Regions from separate parts of the Stenotrophomonas pigmentata genome, predicted to be linked through region 1. Evidence: predicted binding sites of a transcription regulator. Region 1 holds the regulator's gene; the other holds the start of a gene.

Region 1 (7,780 bases):
CACAGCGTTCCCTCGCTGTCGGTCCTGGCCTACAGCGAAGTGCCGGAAGACAAACGCCTGAAGCTGGTCGGCACGATCAGCTGAGGCAGCCCGAAAGCCGACACCGGCAACCCTGCCGGTGACGGAAACCAGACACCTGCTGCATCGCCCCCATTCCGCAAGAAGGAGCCCGCTTCGTCATGTTCGACATCGCCAACGCCACTCCTTCGCCGCCTCACTCCCGGTACCAAAGCATGAAGATCAAACGTTTCGTCGCCGCTGACATGCGCACCGCCATGAACCTCGTGCGCAAGGAACATGGCCCCGATGCCGTGATCCTGTCCAACCGCCGGATCGAGGAAGGTGTGGAGATCGTGGCGGCTGCGCATTACGACGAAACCGCGGTGAAGCAGGCCCTGGAAGCGACCCGCCCGGCCCCGCCGGCACCGGCCAAGCCGCGCAGCGCCGCCGAAGCCATCATGGCCGCGATGACCCGCCGCAAGACCCCGGAGCCGGAACCGGTCACCGCCACCACCTCGGCCGTCGCCGCCCTGGCACGCTCGGCAGTTGGCGCGACCGGCCGCTCCATCGACAACAGCATCGAGTTGGCACCGGGTAGCCGCTTTGCCGGCCTGCTCAAGTCCGCCGAAGTCGAACCGGTTGCTCCGCGCGCACCTGTCCCGCAGACCTTCTTCGCCACCCAGCCGGCCAGCGCCGACGAACTGCCGGTGGTGCCGGCTTTCCGTCCCGCCGGCAGCGCCGCTGCGGTCGCTCCGCTGGCCGCCGCACCTGCCGTCACCCAGCAGGCCAGCTTTGCCGACGCCATCGCCGCCGTCACCATCGAGCCGCCTGCACCGATGGAACGCGCGCGCTTCGTCATCGATCCGCCGATGCCGGAACCGGAGTTGCAGCAGCCGATCGCTGCCGTCGCCGTTCCAGCAATCCCTGTCGCACCGGTGTTCAACCCTGCCCCGGTCGCCGTGGCCCCAGTCGCTGTCGCGCCCGCAATCGAGGCAATCGCAGCCCCGGCCGCTGCGGCAGCAGCCATCGCCGCCGTCGCTAGCCCGCAGCCGGCGGAAGCGCCGGTCACCAGCGCTGTTGAAGCCACCGAAACTGCCGCCGTCGCCGCCACCTCCCCGGTGAGCGCAGTGACCAGCGCACCGGTGATCATCGCCCGCGACGACGAACAGCTCAGCCAGCTGCGTCAGGAAGTGGCCGGCATGCGCCATCTGATCGAGCGCGAGATGAACCGCTTCACCGATGAACGCCTGCGCGGCAGCGCGGTGCGCGCCAATGCGCTGGACCTGATGGACGAGTACGGCTTCGACGCCGGCCTGGCCCGCGATGTGGCCACCCAGATCCCGGCCGACATCGAGCCGAGCCGCGCTCGCGGTCTGATGCTGGGCCTGATCTCCAAGAAGCTGCCGATCGCCCCGGTCGACCCGATGGAAACCGGCGGCGTCATCGCCCTGGTCGGCCCCACCGGCGCCGGCAAGACCACCACCATTGCCAAGCTGGCCTCGCGCTTTGCCGAAGCCCACGCCGCCCGCGACGTGGCCTTGGTCACCACCGATACCCAGCGCATCGGCGCCCGCGAGCAGCTGTACGGCTTCGGCCGCCAGCTCGGCATCGCCGTGCACGAGGCCAACAGCGGCACCGACCTGAACCAGCTGCTGCAGAAGCTGGCCGACTACAAGCTGGTGCTGATCGACACCGCCGGCCTGGGCCAGCGCGACCGCGCCCTCACTGCCCAGCTGCAGTGGCTGCGCGCCGCCGGTCAGATCCGCACCCTGCTGGTGCTGCCCGCCAACACCGCCTTCCAGGACATGGACGAAGTGGTCCGCCGCTTCAGCGCCGCCAACCCGCAGGGCGTGGTGCTGACCAAGCTGGACGAGACCGGCCGCTTCGGTTCGGCCCTGTCGGTGGCGGTCGATCACCGCCTGCCGATCACCTGGGTGACCGACGGCCAGGACGTTCCGGAAGACCTTTACCGGGCCTCTGCCGCAAATCTTGTACTCCGCCTTGAAGATTTGCGCCGCGCGGCCGATATGCCCTGCAACACGGAGTTGAACAATGCAGTCGCGTGAGTACGCCAAGCTGACCAACACCTTCCCGCTGTCGGCTACCCGGCACGAACCTGCCGGCCCGGTACGCACCATCGCGGTGACTGGCGGCAAGGGCGGTGTGGGTAAAACCAATGTCTCGGCCAACCTGGCCGTGGCACTGGCAGGCATGGGCAAACGCACCCTGCTGCTGGATGCCGACCTGGGCCTGGCCAACATCGACGTGGTGCTGGGCCTGCAGCCCAAGCACACCCTGGCCGACCTGGTCGCCGGGCGCGCCACGCTGGAAGAAGTGATCATCGAGGGCCCCAATGGCGTGCTCGTGGTCCCCGCCGCTTCCGGCCGCCGCCACATGGCCGAGCTGCAGCCTGCCGAGCACGTCGGCCTGGTCAACGTGTTCTCCGAGCTGGAACGCGACCTCGATGTGATGATCATCGACACCGCCGCCGGTATCACCGACAGCGTGCTGACCTTCTGCCAGGCAGCCCAGGACACCGTGGTGGTGGTCTGTGACGAGCCGGCCTCGATCACCGATGCCTACGCGCTGATCAAGGTCCTGTCGCGCGAACGCGGCGTGGACCGTATCCAGGTGGTGGCCAACATGGTCCGCGACCCGAACGAAGGCCGCGCCCTGTACGAAAAGCTGGTGCGGGTCTGCGAGAAGTTCCTGATCGATGTTTCGCTGAACTACCTGGGCTGCGTGCCGCAGGACGACTGGCTGCGCCTTTCGGTGCAGCGCCAGCAGCCGGTGGTCAAGCTCTACCCTTCCGCGCCAGCCTCGCTGGCCATCAACGAAATCGCCCGTCGCACCGCGCGCTGGCAAGCCCCAACCGCCCCGCGCGGCGGCGTTGAGTTCTTCCTGGAACGCATCATCCAGCAGAAGGTGAAGGCATGAACAATGCAGCCGCTCAATACCGTGAAGTCCAGCGCAGTGCGGCCAATGACTGCATCACCCGCCACGCCGACCTGGTCCGCCGCATCGCCCACCACCTGGCCGCACGCCTGCCTGCGAGCGTCGAGGTCGACGACCTGATCCAGGCCGGCATGATGGGTTTGATCGAGGCCTCGCGCAGCTATGACGCCGAACAGGGCGCATCGTTCGAGACCTATGCATCCATCCGCATCCGCGGCTCGATGATCGACGAGATCCGTCGTGGCGACTGGGTGCCGCGCTCGGTGCACCGCCGCGCCCGCGACGCTGCCGCCACCATCCGTCGCCTCGAACAGAGCAGCGGCCGCGCGGCCAGTGCCAGCGAAGTGGCCGAAGCGATGGAACTGCCGCTGCCCGAATACATGCGACTGGTCGAAGACGCCTCGCGCGGACAGGTATTGAGCCTGGAATCGCGCATCGAAGACCAGGGCGAACTGGACACCCCGACCACCGGCGGCCCCAACCCGCAGCAGGTGCTGGAGCGCAGCCAGTTCGGTGCCGAGCTGGGCAAGGCCATCGGCCACCTGCCGGAACGCGAACAGCTGGTGCTGTCGCTGTACTACGAGCAGGAATTGAACCTGAAAGAAATCGGCGCGGTATTGGGCGTTAGCGAATCCCGCGTCTGTCAGATCCACGGCCAAGCCATGCTGCGCCTGCGAGGGCGGCTGAAGATTTTCGAGGCGGCAGACGCCGGCCTCGAGGAACCATGAAGAGGAAAGCCTTTTGAACAAGAACATGCGCATCCTGATCGTTGACGACTTCTCGACGATGCGTCGCATCGTCAAGAACCTGCTCGGCGATCTGGGCTTCACCAATACCGCCGAAGCCGAGGACGGGCATGCCGCGCTGTCACTGCTGCAGAGCCAGCCGTTCGATTTCGTGGTCACCGACTGGAACATGCCGGTGATGACCGGCATCGAGCTGCTCAAGGCCATCCGCAACGATGCCAAGCTCAAGACCTTGCCGGTCCTGATGGTCACCGCCGAGGCCAAGCGCGAGCAGATCATCGAGGCCGCGCAGAGCGGCGTGAACGGCTACATCATCAAGCCGTTCACCGCGCAGACTCTGGAAGAGAAGCTCGGCAAGATCTTCGAACGCCTGGCAGCGAGCGCCTGATGAACCAACTCGGGGAAGCACTGAACGACAAATCGGCCCTGGTGCAGCGCCTGCAGGACGCACTGGCAGCATTGGAAAGCGGCGACGAAGCCGGCTGGCGCCGGGAAATCGACGCGCTGGCCGCCCTGCGCGCCCAGCCGATGATGTCCGGCCTGGGCCGGCTCGCACGCGAACTCGGCCAGGCCCTGGGCGAATTGCCCAGCGTGCCCAGTGAAGCCGGCGAGCTGGACGACGCCTGCGCGCGCCTGGACCACGTGGTGCAGATGACCGAGCAGGCCACCCACCGCACGCTGGATCTGGCTGAAGAATGCCGCGCGCTGACCGAGCGTCTGCGCAGCGACGGCCTCAATGCCGAACAGGGCGAAATCCTCGAACGCATCCGCCACAACCTCACCGAAGTGGCCCTGACCCAGAGCTACCAGGACCTGACCGGGCAGATCATCCGCCGCGTGGTTGGCATCGTCCGTCGCGTGCACGAAGGCTTTGGCGCGCTGGGCCTGCCGCCGCCGGAAGACGATGCACGCAACCAGGGACTGGCTGGTCCGGCCGTCAATGGCCTGGACCGCCACGCCGTGTCGCAGGTCGACGCCGACGATCTGCTCTCGGACCTGGGGCTGTAAGTCATGAGTGCTTTTGCCGACGACATCGCCGCCGACTTCATCCTCGAAGCGCAGGAGATCCTGGATCGCCTCGGCGAGCAGCTGGTGACGCTGGAACAGGCACCGCACGACAGCGAGCAGCTCAACGCCGTATTCCGTGGTTTCCACACACTCAAAGGCGGCGCCGGTTTTCTGGCGATCCACCCGATGGTGGAGCTCTGCCACGCCGCCGAGGAAACCCTCGGCATGGCCCGCGCCGGCAAAGCCGAACTGCTGGCGCACCATTTTGATGCCGCCCAGCAATCGCTGGACTGGCTGCAGGCCATGCTCGACGCCGTGTCTTCTGGCACCGAACCGGAGCATGCCCCTGCTGCGCTGATCGCGCAGTTCGATGTTGGCGCTGCACCGGTCGTCACAGTCGCGCAACCGGTTGCAGCGCCTGCGGGCGACAGTGATCTGATCAGCGAAGACGAGTTCGAAGCCCTGCTCAACGAACTGCATGGCAGCGGCACCCCCGGTGCCCAGCCGATCGCTGCGGCAAAGGCCGGCGGTGACCTGATCGACGAAGACGAGTTCGAAGCCCTGCTTGACCAGCTGCATGGCGGCGCCGCACCTGGCGCTGTCGCTGTGCAGGCGATTCCTGCTGCACCCAAGCCCAAGCCGGCCGCGACTCCTGCCGCACCCGCGCGTCCTGCAGCAGGCGCAGCCAAACCAGCTGGTGCAAAGGCTGCCGAACCCGAGCACACCGTGCGCGTGGACACCAAGCGGCTGGATGCCATCGTCAACCTGATCGGCGAACTGGTACTGGCCCGCAACCGGCTCAAGACCCTGCGCATGCGCTTGAAGGACGAAGAGCTCGACCGCGCTGTCTCCACGCTGGATATTGCGACCGCGCGCCTGCAATCGGCGGTCATGCGGACCCGCATGCAGCCGGTCGGCAAGGTGTTCTCGCGTTTCCCCAAAGTTGCCCGCGACGTTGCCCGCTCTCTGCAGAAGGAAGTCGATCTGGAGTTGATCGGCGCCGACACCGAACTGGACCGCAACCTGGTCGAAGCGCTGGCAGACCCCTTGGTGCATCTGGTCCGCAACGCCATCGACCATGGCGTCGAATCACCCGAACTGCGCGAAGCGCAGGGCAAGCCGCGGATGGGCCGGGTTCGCCTGTCCGCGCAGCAGGAAGGTGACTACGTCAGCATCGAAGTGCAGGACGACGGTGCCGGCATCGACCCGGAGCGCCTGCGTGCCAAGGCCCGCGACAAGGGTTTGATCGACCCGGAAGCGGCTGCCCGCCTGACCAGCGAGGAGTGTCTGCACCTGGTCTTCCTGCCCGGCTTTTCGACCAAGCAGGAAGTCACCGACATTTCCGGTCGTGGCGTTGGCATGGACGTGGTGCAGTCACGCATCCGCGAACTCAGCGGCCAGATCCAGATCCAATCCGAACTGGGCCGTGGCAGCCGCTTCCTGATCCGCGTCCCGCTGACCCTGGCCATCCTTCCGACCCTGCTGGTGCAGGCTGGCGAGGACGTCTACGCCCTGCCCTTGGCCCGCGTGATGGAGGTGCTGCACGCACCGGCCACCTCGTTGGGCTGGTTCGACGGCCGCGCGGTATTGGACCGCAAGTCGCACACCCTGGCCTTGCTTGATCTGCGCCAGTGGTTGGGTGTCACCCCGGCACCTTCCACGCTGCTGACCATCGTCGTACTGCAGATGGGCGAAGCCCGCTTCGGTCTGGTGGTGGACCAGGTTCGTGGCCGCGAGGAAGTGGTGATCAAGCCGCTGCCACGCGCCTTGCGCGGCCTCAACGGCTACGCCGGCGCCACTTTGATTGGTGATGGGCGGATGGCCTTGATTCTGGATGTGGATGGGCTGCGTGGGGTGCAGGGGTAAGCAATGACCCGGCCCTCCAGCAAAGCCTGCGATCAAGCATCCCAACGGCCCCCGCGATGCCAACTGTCCCCTCTCCCGCCTGCGGGAGAGGGCAGCCCCGCGAAGACGGGGCGGGTGAGGGGCGCTTTCAGCTTTCAAAGCCAGAGCTGCCCTCACCCCAACCCCTCTCCCGCAGGCGGGAGAGGGGCTAACAAAAGCAACAGCGCCTGCAACAACAGCTGCACCGCTCATTGATTCAAGACCGCTACAACGAGGCCGATATACGCACCATGGACCGACTCAGCATCATTGGACTCTTCCTCGCCCTCGCCTCCCTGGTGGGTGGCAGCATCCTCAAAGGCGCTGGCCTGTCCTCGCTGTGGTCCCCTGCTGCCTTCGTGATCGTCATCATCGGCACCCTGGCAGCCATCCTGCTGCACACCTCACCGGCGGTGTTCAAGCACGCTTTCAAGATCGTGCGCTGGGTGATCCGTCCGCCGGCAAGCGATCGCCGCGCGCTGGTCCAGCAGATCGTCGACTGGAGCAACATCGCCCGCCGCCAGGGCCTGCTCGGCCTGGAGCCGCAGGTGGAGCTGCAGGACGATCCGTTCATCCGCAAGGGCCTGCAGCTGGTGGTCGACGGCGTCGAGCCGGACACTATCCGCCATATGCTGGAGATCGAACTCGGCAGCCAGGAGCAGCAGGATCTGGCCGCTACCAAGGTCTTTGAAGGCATGGGCATCTACGCCCCTACCCTCGGCATCATCGGCGCCGTGCTCGGCCTGATCGCGGTGATGAAGAACCTGGCCGACCCGAGCAAGCTCGGCCACGGCATCGCCGCGGCATTCACTGCCACCATCTACGGCATCGCCTCGGCCAATCTGCTGTTCCTGCCGGTATCGGCCAAGCTCAAGGGCGTGATCGCCAGCAGCTGCCGCGAGCGCGAAATGATCATTGAAGGCCTGATCGCCATTGCCCAGGGTGAGAACCCGCGCAATATCGAAAACAGCCTGGCCGGCTACGTGAACTGAGCCATGGCCCGCCGCAAGCACCACGAAGAGCACGCCAACCATGAAGCATGGGCAATCCCCTATGCCGATCTGATGACGCTGCTGCTCGCGTTCTTCGTGGTGATGTACGCCATCTCGTCCTTGAACGAAGGCAAATACCGCGTGATGGCAGATGCCTTGACCACGGCCTTTGGCGGCGCCCCGCGCACCATCAGC
Region 2 (7,780 bases), 200 kb from region 1:
TGCTTGTTGATGATGCCGTAGGAGATCGACAGCCCAAGTCCGGTGCCGCTACCCACCGGCTTGGTGGTGAAGAACGGGTCGAAGATGCGCTGCCGCAGCTCCGGGGAAATACCTGCGCCGTCATCCTTGAACTCGACCCACACTTCATCACCGCTGACACCGGTACTGACCGCGATGTTGCCGCGATCGGCGATGGCGTGGCCGGCATTGAGCAGCAGGTTCATATAGACCTGGTTGAGCTCCGAAGGCAGGCACTCGATCATCGGCAGCTCGCCATACCGGCGTTCCAGCGTGACCTTGTACTTGAGCTCGTTCCAGATGATGTTGATGGTCGATTCCAGGCCGGCGTGCAGGTCGACCAGCTTCCACGACTCGTCGCGGCCGGAATACGAGAAGTCCTTCAGGTCGCGCACGATGCGGGTCACCCGCTCGATGCCCTCGCGCGACTCGGCCATCAACTGCGGCAGGTCGCGGCTGATGAAGTCGATGTCCAGACGGTCGCGGATATCGTCGATTTCGGGAATCAGCGCCTTGGGATCTGGCGCGCGCAAGGCCCGCTCATAGGCTTCGATCACCGTAAACAGGCTGCGCAGGTATTCCTGCAGGCTGCCCAGGTTGGAGTGCACATAGCCGATGGGGTTGTTGATCTCGTGCGCGACGCCTGCGGCAAGCTGGCCGATGGAGGCCATCTTTTCCGATTGCAGCAGCTTCTCCTGGGTGCCATTCAAGCGCAGGTAGGCCTGGCGCAGCTCGGCGTGGCGCTGCTGCAGCTCCCGCTCGTAGTCCTCCGGGCCATCCACGTGCTGGAACAAGGCCAGGAATGCGTCGCCGCCAGCATCGTTGTGATGGTGCAGGTGCAGGGTGATCACCCGCTCGCCGATCGGCAGGCTACCCACCCAGGTGCCCGATTCACGAGCTTGCGGCAAGGCAAACGGCGGCAGCAAGGCCTCAAGCCGACGCCCAAGATCGGCACTGCTGGCGGCATCCGCGCCAAACAACTCCCGCACCAGGGCATTGGCGACGCTTACTTCGAATTTACCGTTGAATAGCAGCATGCCGTGCTGGACCCGTTCACCCAGCGCCCGCAAGGTGGCGGCGGAGGGCGTGGGCATGAGAATGGAGCTGTCGATCTGGGTCACGGCGGCCGGTACAACGAGGGAACGGACCGCCACTATAGCCGGATGTGTGCATCCGTTCGCGGCAGTAGCGCCGCGTTTTCACAGATCAGGCGACGGCCAAAGGCCGCCGCGAATGGACGGTCTGCGCCTGCCCCTTGGCATCGTAAGAAGGTGCAGCTTCGCTGCGACCGAGTTGGCGCAAGGCCCAATTGACCTCGCGTCGGCGGCGCGCCAGCAGTACGCCATTGGCGTGGTTGCGTTCGGCAAGTTCCTTCAGGCGTTCGGCCTCGTGCAGCGGCGGCTGCCGCTCCAGCTCACGCAGGGCCTCCAGCTTGTTGCCGGTTGCTGCCACCAGGGCCGGCACGTCGTGCTCAGCCAAGGCGCGCTGTTCGCGGTCAAGCGCTTCGCTCAGACGCTGCAACGGGTCGCCCATGGAGAGGTTCATCCCTGCAGCTGCTGGTCCAGGCCCAGCATGCGCGATGCGATCGCGTCCGGGTTGATCTTGTAGCTGCCGTTCTCCAACGACTCGCGCACTGCCTGCACGCGTGCCTGGTCGATGGCCGGAGCGGCGCTCAGCTCACGCTGTACGGCCTGCAGCTGGGTCGCTTCGCCGGTCAGGCGCACGCTGTCGGCTGCCTCCACCGGCTTGGGCTTGGCGTCGCCTGCGGCGGCCACCTTGGTGTTGATGGCCACACTGCGCAACTGCGCTGCGACTGCAATACCACCGTCGATTTTCTGGCTCATGTGATGGAGTCCTGATTCGGTTCAAAAACGATAACGGCAGCGCCGGACAGTTCTTTAGTAATTTATCGGCTGACCAGCACGTCGCCACCGGGTGTGGCGATACCCTGCATCACCCGGCGTGAAGACAGGTTCTCGACCGACACCCGCTCCCCTTCTCCAGCGTCGCCCAGGGCCTTGCCTGCCATACGCACTTCGACCCCGCCGCGGCGGGACACCAGGGCGACATTATCGCCGCGGCGGACGGTGCGGGGCGCAACCAGATCGGTCGCCGACAGCAGGCTACCGGCACTCAATGCACGCCGTGCCACCCGGCCCACGGCCGCCTCCGGCTTCAACAGCACGGCGCCGGCCAAGCGTGCCGTGTCGCGCTTGACGCTGCTTATATCGGCCGCTGCCAGCGTTTCTCCAGCCGCCACGCCCCGGGCCAACACCAGTACCTGCTGCTCACGGCGCACTTTGACCGGCACGAACAAGCGCCAACCGCCCGCCTGCGGACAGGCGACCTCCACGGTCGTGTTGGCGGTTACCTTGGCCTGCAAAGGCTGGGTGCACGCCGGCAGCCGCAGATTGGCATCGAGATTGGCTTCGCCGCTCTCCCCTGCCCCCAACGTGGCCAGGGCCGCAGCACGGATCGACTCCACCGGCTGGAAAGCGGTAGCGCCGGCCAGTGAAGGCAACAGCAGGCAAATAGATAGGAGTAAGCGCATCAGCGGCGGCCACCCGGCTCAGGAATAGTTCGATGGATGACGCTGCAAGCGCCGTGCCAATTGCCGGGCTGGCAAGCACTCAAGTTGTCGGCACCTGCCGCCGATACAGCATTCATGTCACAAGACCTGCTCAACCGAATTGACCAGCGCACCCGGCTGGCCGGCCATAACCGCCTTGCCCTGCTGCTGTTCCGCCTCGGCGGCCGTCAGCTTTTTGGCGTGAATGTATTCAAGGTGCAGGAAGTGCTGCGCCGCCCAGCCCTGTTCCAGGTGCCCGGCCTGCCGACCCAGTTTGCCGGCGTGGCCGATGTGCGTGGCCGCTCGGTGCCGGTGCTGGATCTTGGCCTGGCCATCGGCCACCCCGAGCGCGAGCCCGAGGCGGACACCTCGCCAGGCTATCTGGTGGTTACCGAGTTCAACCGTTCGGTACAGGGTTTCCTGGTCAGCGGGGTTGAGCGCATCGTCAACATCGCGGTGGAGGATATCCACCCGCCGCCGGAGTTGGGCGCTGAATCGACGTATTTGACCGCAGTTACCCGCTTCCAGGGCGAGCTGATCCAGGTCATCGACGTCGAAAGCGTGCTCGCCGATATTGCCCAGGTACGCAGCGAGGCCGTGCTCGACCCATCGATGGCCCTGCCCGCCGATGCGCCACAGATGCAGGTCCTGGTCGTCGATGACTCCCGCGTGGCACGCCAACAGATCCGCAGTGTGCTTGACCAGCTGGGAGTGAGCGCCACCCTGCTCTCCGACGGCAAGCAGGCGCTGGAGCACCTGCTGCAGATCCATGCGTCAGGCGAGAACCCCGCTGATCGCTATGCGATGGTGATCTCCGACATCGAAATGCCGGCGATGGACGGCTACACCCTGACGACGGAAATCCGCCGCCACCCGGGCCTGGCCGGTCTTTTCGTGCTGCTGCACACGTCCCTGTCGGGCGTATTCAACAACGCCATGGTCGAACGCGTAGGCGCCAATGCCTTCGTTGCCAAGTACAGCCCACATGAGCTGGCGGATTTCGTCCTGCAGCGCCTGCGGCATGTGGCTGAGACCCAGTACGCATATAGCTGAGGCCAGTCTCCGGTAGTGCCGAGCCATGCTCGGCAGGGGCGCTACCGGTAAAGCTCCTGCCGAGCATGGCTCGGCACTACAGATTCGCTCCCTCCCTTTGGCGCAGCCAAGCGGAGGGTTGAGGAGGGGTTCGCTCTTTGCGGGCTGACGCAGCACCAGCTTCGCGGCTTACGCCGCTCCTACAATGTTGGTCCCGGGCACCTTGGTAGTGCCCCTGCCGAGCATGGCTCGGCACTACATGCTTCTTTGGCACAGGTTTTGCAGCTTCCCCGGCAACGTTCCGTGGGAGGTTCCACATGGCCAACCTGTTTTCCAACTATCTCGGCATCCATGCCCAGGCAATGCCGCTGCGCGAGCAGCGCATGAAGCTGATCGCCAGCAACCTCAGCAATGCCGACACGCCCGGCTACAAGGCCCGCGACCTCGACTTCGATGCCGCCCTGCGCAATGCCCAGGGCGCCACCAGTGGCAACGGTCTGCTGAACACCACCGCCGAGCAGCACTACGCCATTGGCGGCAATGCCGGCCTCAATCCGTTCCAGATCCTGCGCGAAGGCACGCAGCCCAGCCTGGACGGCAACACCGTTGATCCGGATGCCGAGCGCGCCGCCTACGGCCGTGCTGCTTTGGAGTACCGCGCCTCACTGAGCTTCGTCGAGTCGAAGGTGAAGACCATGCTCACCGCCATCACTGGCCAGTAAGGAAGCACGCCATGAGCAATCTGCCCATCTTCGATATCGCCGGCGCCGCCTTGAAGGCGCAGTCGGTGCGCATGAGCACCATCGCCTCCAACCTGTCCAATGCCGACTCCATCGCCGGCTCGCCGGAGACGGTCTACAAGCCGCTGGAACCTATCTTCCAGGCCGTCACCAGTCGCAGCGATCCGAACCTCACCGGCGTGCAGGTAAAGGAGATCGCACAGAGCGACGCTGCGCCGATCAAGCGCTACGAACCGAATCATCCGCTGGCCGATGGCGAGGGCTATGTGTATTCGCCCGACGTCGATCCGGTCGCGCAGATGGTCAACCTCATCTCCACCTCGCGCAATTACCAGGCCGGCGTGGAAATGCTCAGCACTGCCAAGGAACTTGCCCTGGCCACGCTGACCATGGGCCGCTGAGCCCACTCCCCCAGGAATCTGCCGACATGAGCACCAGCGTAAACACCGATTTGTACAGCTCGCTTGGGCTTACCGCGCCCAACACGACGACCACGACCAGCAAGAACAAGAGCTCGTTGGACCAGGCCGATTTCCTGAAGCTGATGACCACCCAGCTGCAGCATCAGGATCCGACCAAGCCCATGGACAACAGCCAGATGGTGGCGCAGATGGCGCAGCTGTCCACGGTGCAGGGCATCACCGATCTGAACACCTCGGTGAAGGGCTTCCAGCAATCCATGGCCAGCGACCAGGTGCTGCGTGGCGCCGCCCTGGTCGGCCACGAAGTGATGGTGCCCTCGACCAAGGTCGCGCTGGAGGCCGAAGGTGGTACCAGCGGCACCGTTGCCGCGCCATCAGCCGGCTCGGTCACTGTCGACATCACCGATGCCAATGGCTTGAAGGTGACCCAATTGACCGTACCGGCGAATGCCGCCGGCGAGGTGGCATTCCAATGGGATGGCACCGACGCCGATGGCAAGCGGATGCCAGCGGGCAGCTACACCGTTACCGCCACCCATACCGACACCGCTGGTGCGCAGAGCAAGCTCAGCACCTACGTGCAGGCGGAAGTGGAGAGCGTGACCGTGGGCTCCGATGGCTTGTACCTGAACCTCAAGGGGCTGGGCACTGCCCCGCTCGACTACGTGCTCCGCGTCAGCTGAGCCCCCTCTTCGTTTTCCCAGGAGTATCGCCATGGGCTTCAACGTCTCACTGTCGGGCATCAACGCGGCCAACGCGGACCTGAATGTCACCGCCAACAATATCGCCAACGTCAACACCACCGGCTTCAAGGAATCGCGCGCCGAGTTCGCCGATCTGTTCAATGCCACCAGCTATGGCTTGTCGCGCAACGCGATGGGTTCTGGTTCGCGCCTGACCAATGTCGCGCAGCAGTTCTCGCAGGGCAATATCGACCAGACCGGCCGCAGCCTGGATCTGGCGGTGGCTGGCGAAGGCTTCTTCACCATGAGCATGAACGGTACCCGCGTGTACTCGCGTGCTGGCAACTTCCAGACCGACAACAACGGCTATGTGATCAACCCGCAAGGCGCGCGCCTGCAGGTGTTCGCTCCCAGCGCCGATGGCACGCGTTTCGACGGCGAGCTGACCGACCTGCAGCTGCTCACCACCGACAGCCCGCCCAAGCAGAGCACCCTGGTCAACATGGCCTTCACCCTGCCCGGCAACGCACCGCAGCCGACGATCGGCACGTTCGACCCGACCGATTCCAACAGCTACAACCATTCCACTGGTGGCGTCACCGTTTACGACTCGCTGGGCGTCAGCCACACCCAGACCTCGTACTTCGTGAAGACTGCCAACCCCAACGAGTGGCAGGTATACAACTATGTCGATGGCCAGTCCGCCGGCGCACCGTCGCTGCTGCAGTTCTCCAACGCCGGCGCCCTGACCAGCCCGGCCAATGGCGACATCACCTTGGCACCATTCACCCCGGCCACTGGCGCCGGCGTGGTCAACCTGACCTTGAACGTGTCCGGCGCTACCCAGTACGGCGAGAAGTTCGCAATGCGCGATACCCGCCAGGACGGTTATGCCGCCGGCAAGCTCAACGAGATCAGCATCTCCGAGGAAGGCGTGGTGTATGCGCGCTACACCAACGGCGATGACAAGGCCTTGGGCCAGGTCGCACTGACTACCTTCAAGAACCCGCAGGGCCTGCAGAACCAGGGCAATAATCTGTGGGTTGAAACCTTCTCTTCGGGCACCCCGCGTACCGGTGCACCGGACACCTCGGATCTGGGCCAGATCCAGGCTGGCTCGCTGGAAGCCTCAACGGTGGATCTCACCGAACAGCTGGTCAACATGATCGTCGCCCAGCGCAACTTCCAGGCCAACGCGCAGATGGTGTCCACCCAGGACCAGATCACCCAGAGCATCATCAATATCCGCTAAGGCGTGAATGGCAGACTCGGAATCGGGAATTGACCAGCATTTGGTCGATTCCTGAACCGATTGCACCGCTGCCTTTCACGGCTCTGTTCATTGATGAAACGCTTCTGGTTCGGGTGCTGCGCTCAGCGGCACGTCGGCTTGGCTGCAAACGTCAAAACCCAATTCCAAACTTCCGAATCCCCGCCCTATGGACAAAGCCCTCTACGTTGCCATGACCGGTGCCCGCGCCTCGCTGCAGGCGCAGGCCACGGTGTCGCACAACCTGGCCAACTCGGATACGCCGGGCTTCAAGGAAGCGCTGGCCAACACCGAAGCGTTCCGTATCCAGGGGCCGGGGTTTCCGTCGCGCGTGGATGCCGTACACGTGGATGCCGGTTTCAACCGTCGCGTTGGCGCGCAGCAGATCACCGGCAATTCGCTGGATCTTTCGCTGCAGCCGGGCAGTTGGCTGGCGGTGCAATCCAGCGATGGAAGTGAGGCCTATACCCGCAGTGGTGCCTTGTCGTTGACGCCGAACGGACAGTTGGTGACCGCCGAAGGCCATGCGGTTCTCGATGACAACGGCAATCCGATCGCGGTGCCACCGCACCAGGCAATGGAGATCGGCCACGATGGCACCTTGTCGATCATTCCGTTGGGTGAAGGCCCACAAACGATGGCGATGATTGGCCGGCTGCGCGTGGTTGATGCACCCAATGAGCGGCTGGAACGACGCCTCGACGGGCTGATGCGCAACACCGATCCACAGCAGCCTTTTGCCCAGCGCCAGGGCAAGGCCTTGGAGAGCGGAATGCTGGAATCCAGCAACGTGGATGCAGCGGGCGCGCTGGTGCAGATGATCCAGCTGCAGCGCCAGTTTGAAATGCAGGTCAAGGTCATCAAGCACGGTGACGAGAACGCGCGCAGCGCGAACACCCTGCTTCGCCTGAACGGCTGATAGTTGAACCCACGCGCACGCACAGTGCGCGCCCTCCCCTGCTACGGGGAGCGGAACGGAACAGCGGCGGTGTGTCACCCGCCCATGCGTCCTCCCCATTCATCCGCATCAGCCTGCGAATGCGCGC

What was found. The regulator FliA, encoded in region 1, starts transcription of late flagellar genes. The targets are predictions, from matches to a motif close to TAAAGTTTNNCNNNCNNNGGCCGATAA.
Region 2: a site for FliA is predicted at 2,650-2,676, ahead of Q5Z11_RS10585 (chemotaxis protein). Genes of this name have one in related genera too.

The regions. Positions count from the first base shown of each region.
Region 1 covers NZ_CP130832.1:2,144,878-2,152,657, reverse strand. The annotation lists gene flhA (flagellar biosynthesis protein FlhA) at 1-84, shown strand, start outside; gene flhF (flagellar biosynthesis protein FlhF) at 234-2,066, shown strand; gene Q5Z11_RS09785 (MinD/ParA family ATP-binding protein) at 2,053-2,937, shown strand; gene Q5Z11_RS09780 (RNA polymerase sigma factor FliA) at 2,934-3,683, shown strand; gene cheY (chemotaxis response regulator CheY) at 3,697-4,089, shown strand; gene Q5Z11_RS09770 (protein phosphatase CheZ) at 4,089-4,709, shown strand; gene Q5Z11_RS09765 (chemotaxis protein CheA) at 4,713-6,575, shown strand; gene Q5Z11_RS09760 (flagellar motor protein) at 6,845-7,585, shown strand; gene motD (flagellar motor protein MotD) at 7,589-7,780, shown strand, end outside.
Region 2 covers NZ_CP130832.1:2,343,752-2,351,531, reverse strand. The annotation lists gene Q5Z11_RS10605 (ATP-binding protein) at 1-1,112, opposite strand, end outside; gene Q5Z11_RS10600 (flagellar protein FlgN) at 1,225-1,563, opposite strand; gene flgM (flagellar biosynthesis anti-sigma factor FlgM) at 1,560-1,862, opposite strand; gene flgA (flagellar basal body P-ring formation chaperone FlgA) at 1,925-2,569, opposite strand; gene Q5Z11_RS10585 (chemotaxis protein) at 2,684-3,640, shown strand; gene flgB (flagellar basal body rod protein FlgB) at 3,937-4,341, shown strand; gene flgC (flagellar basal body rod protein FlgC) at 4,353-4,760, shown strand; gene Q5Z11_RS10570 (flagellar hook capping FlgD N-terminal domain-containing protein) at 4,787-5,464, shown strand; gene flgE (flagellar hook protein FlgE) at 5,496-6,716, shown strand; gene Q5Z11_RS10560 (flagellar basal body rod protein FlgF) at 6,904-7,653, shown strand.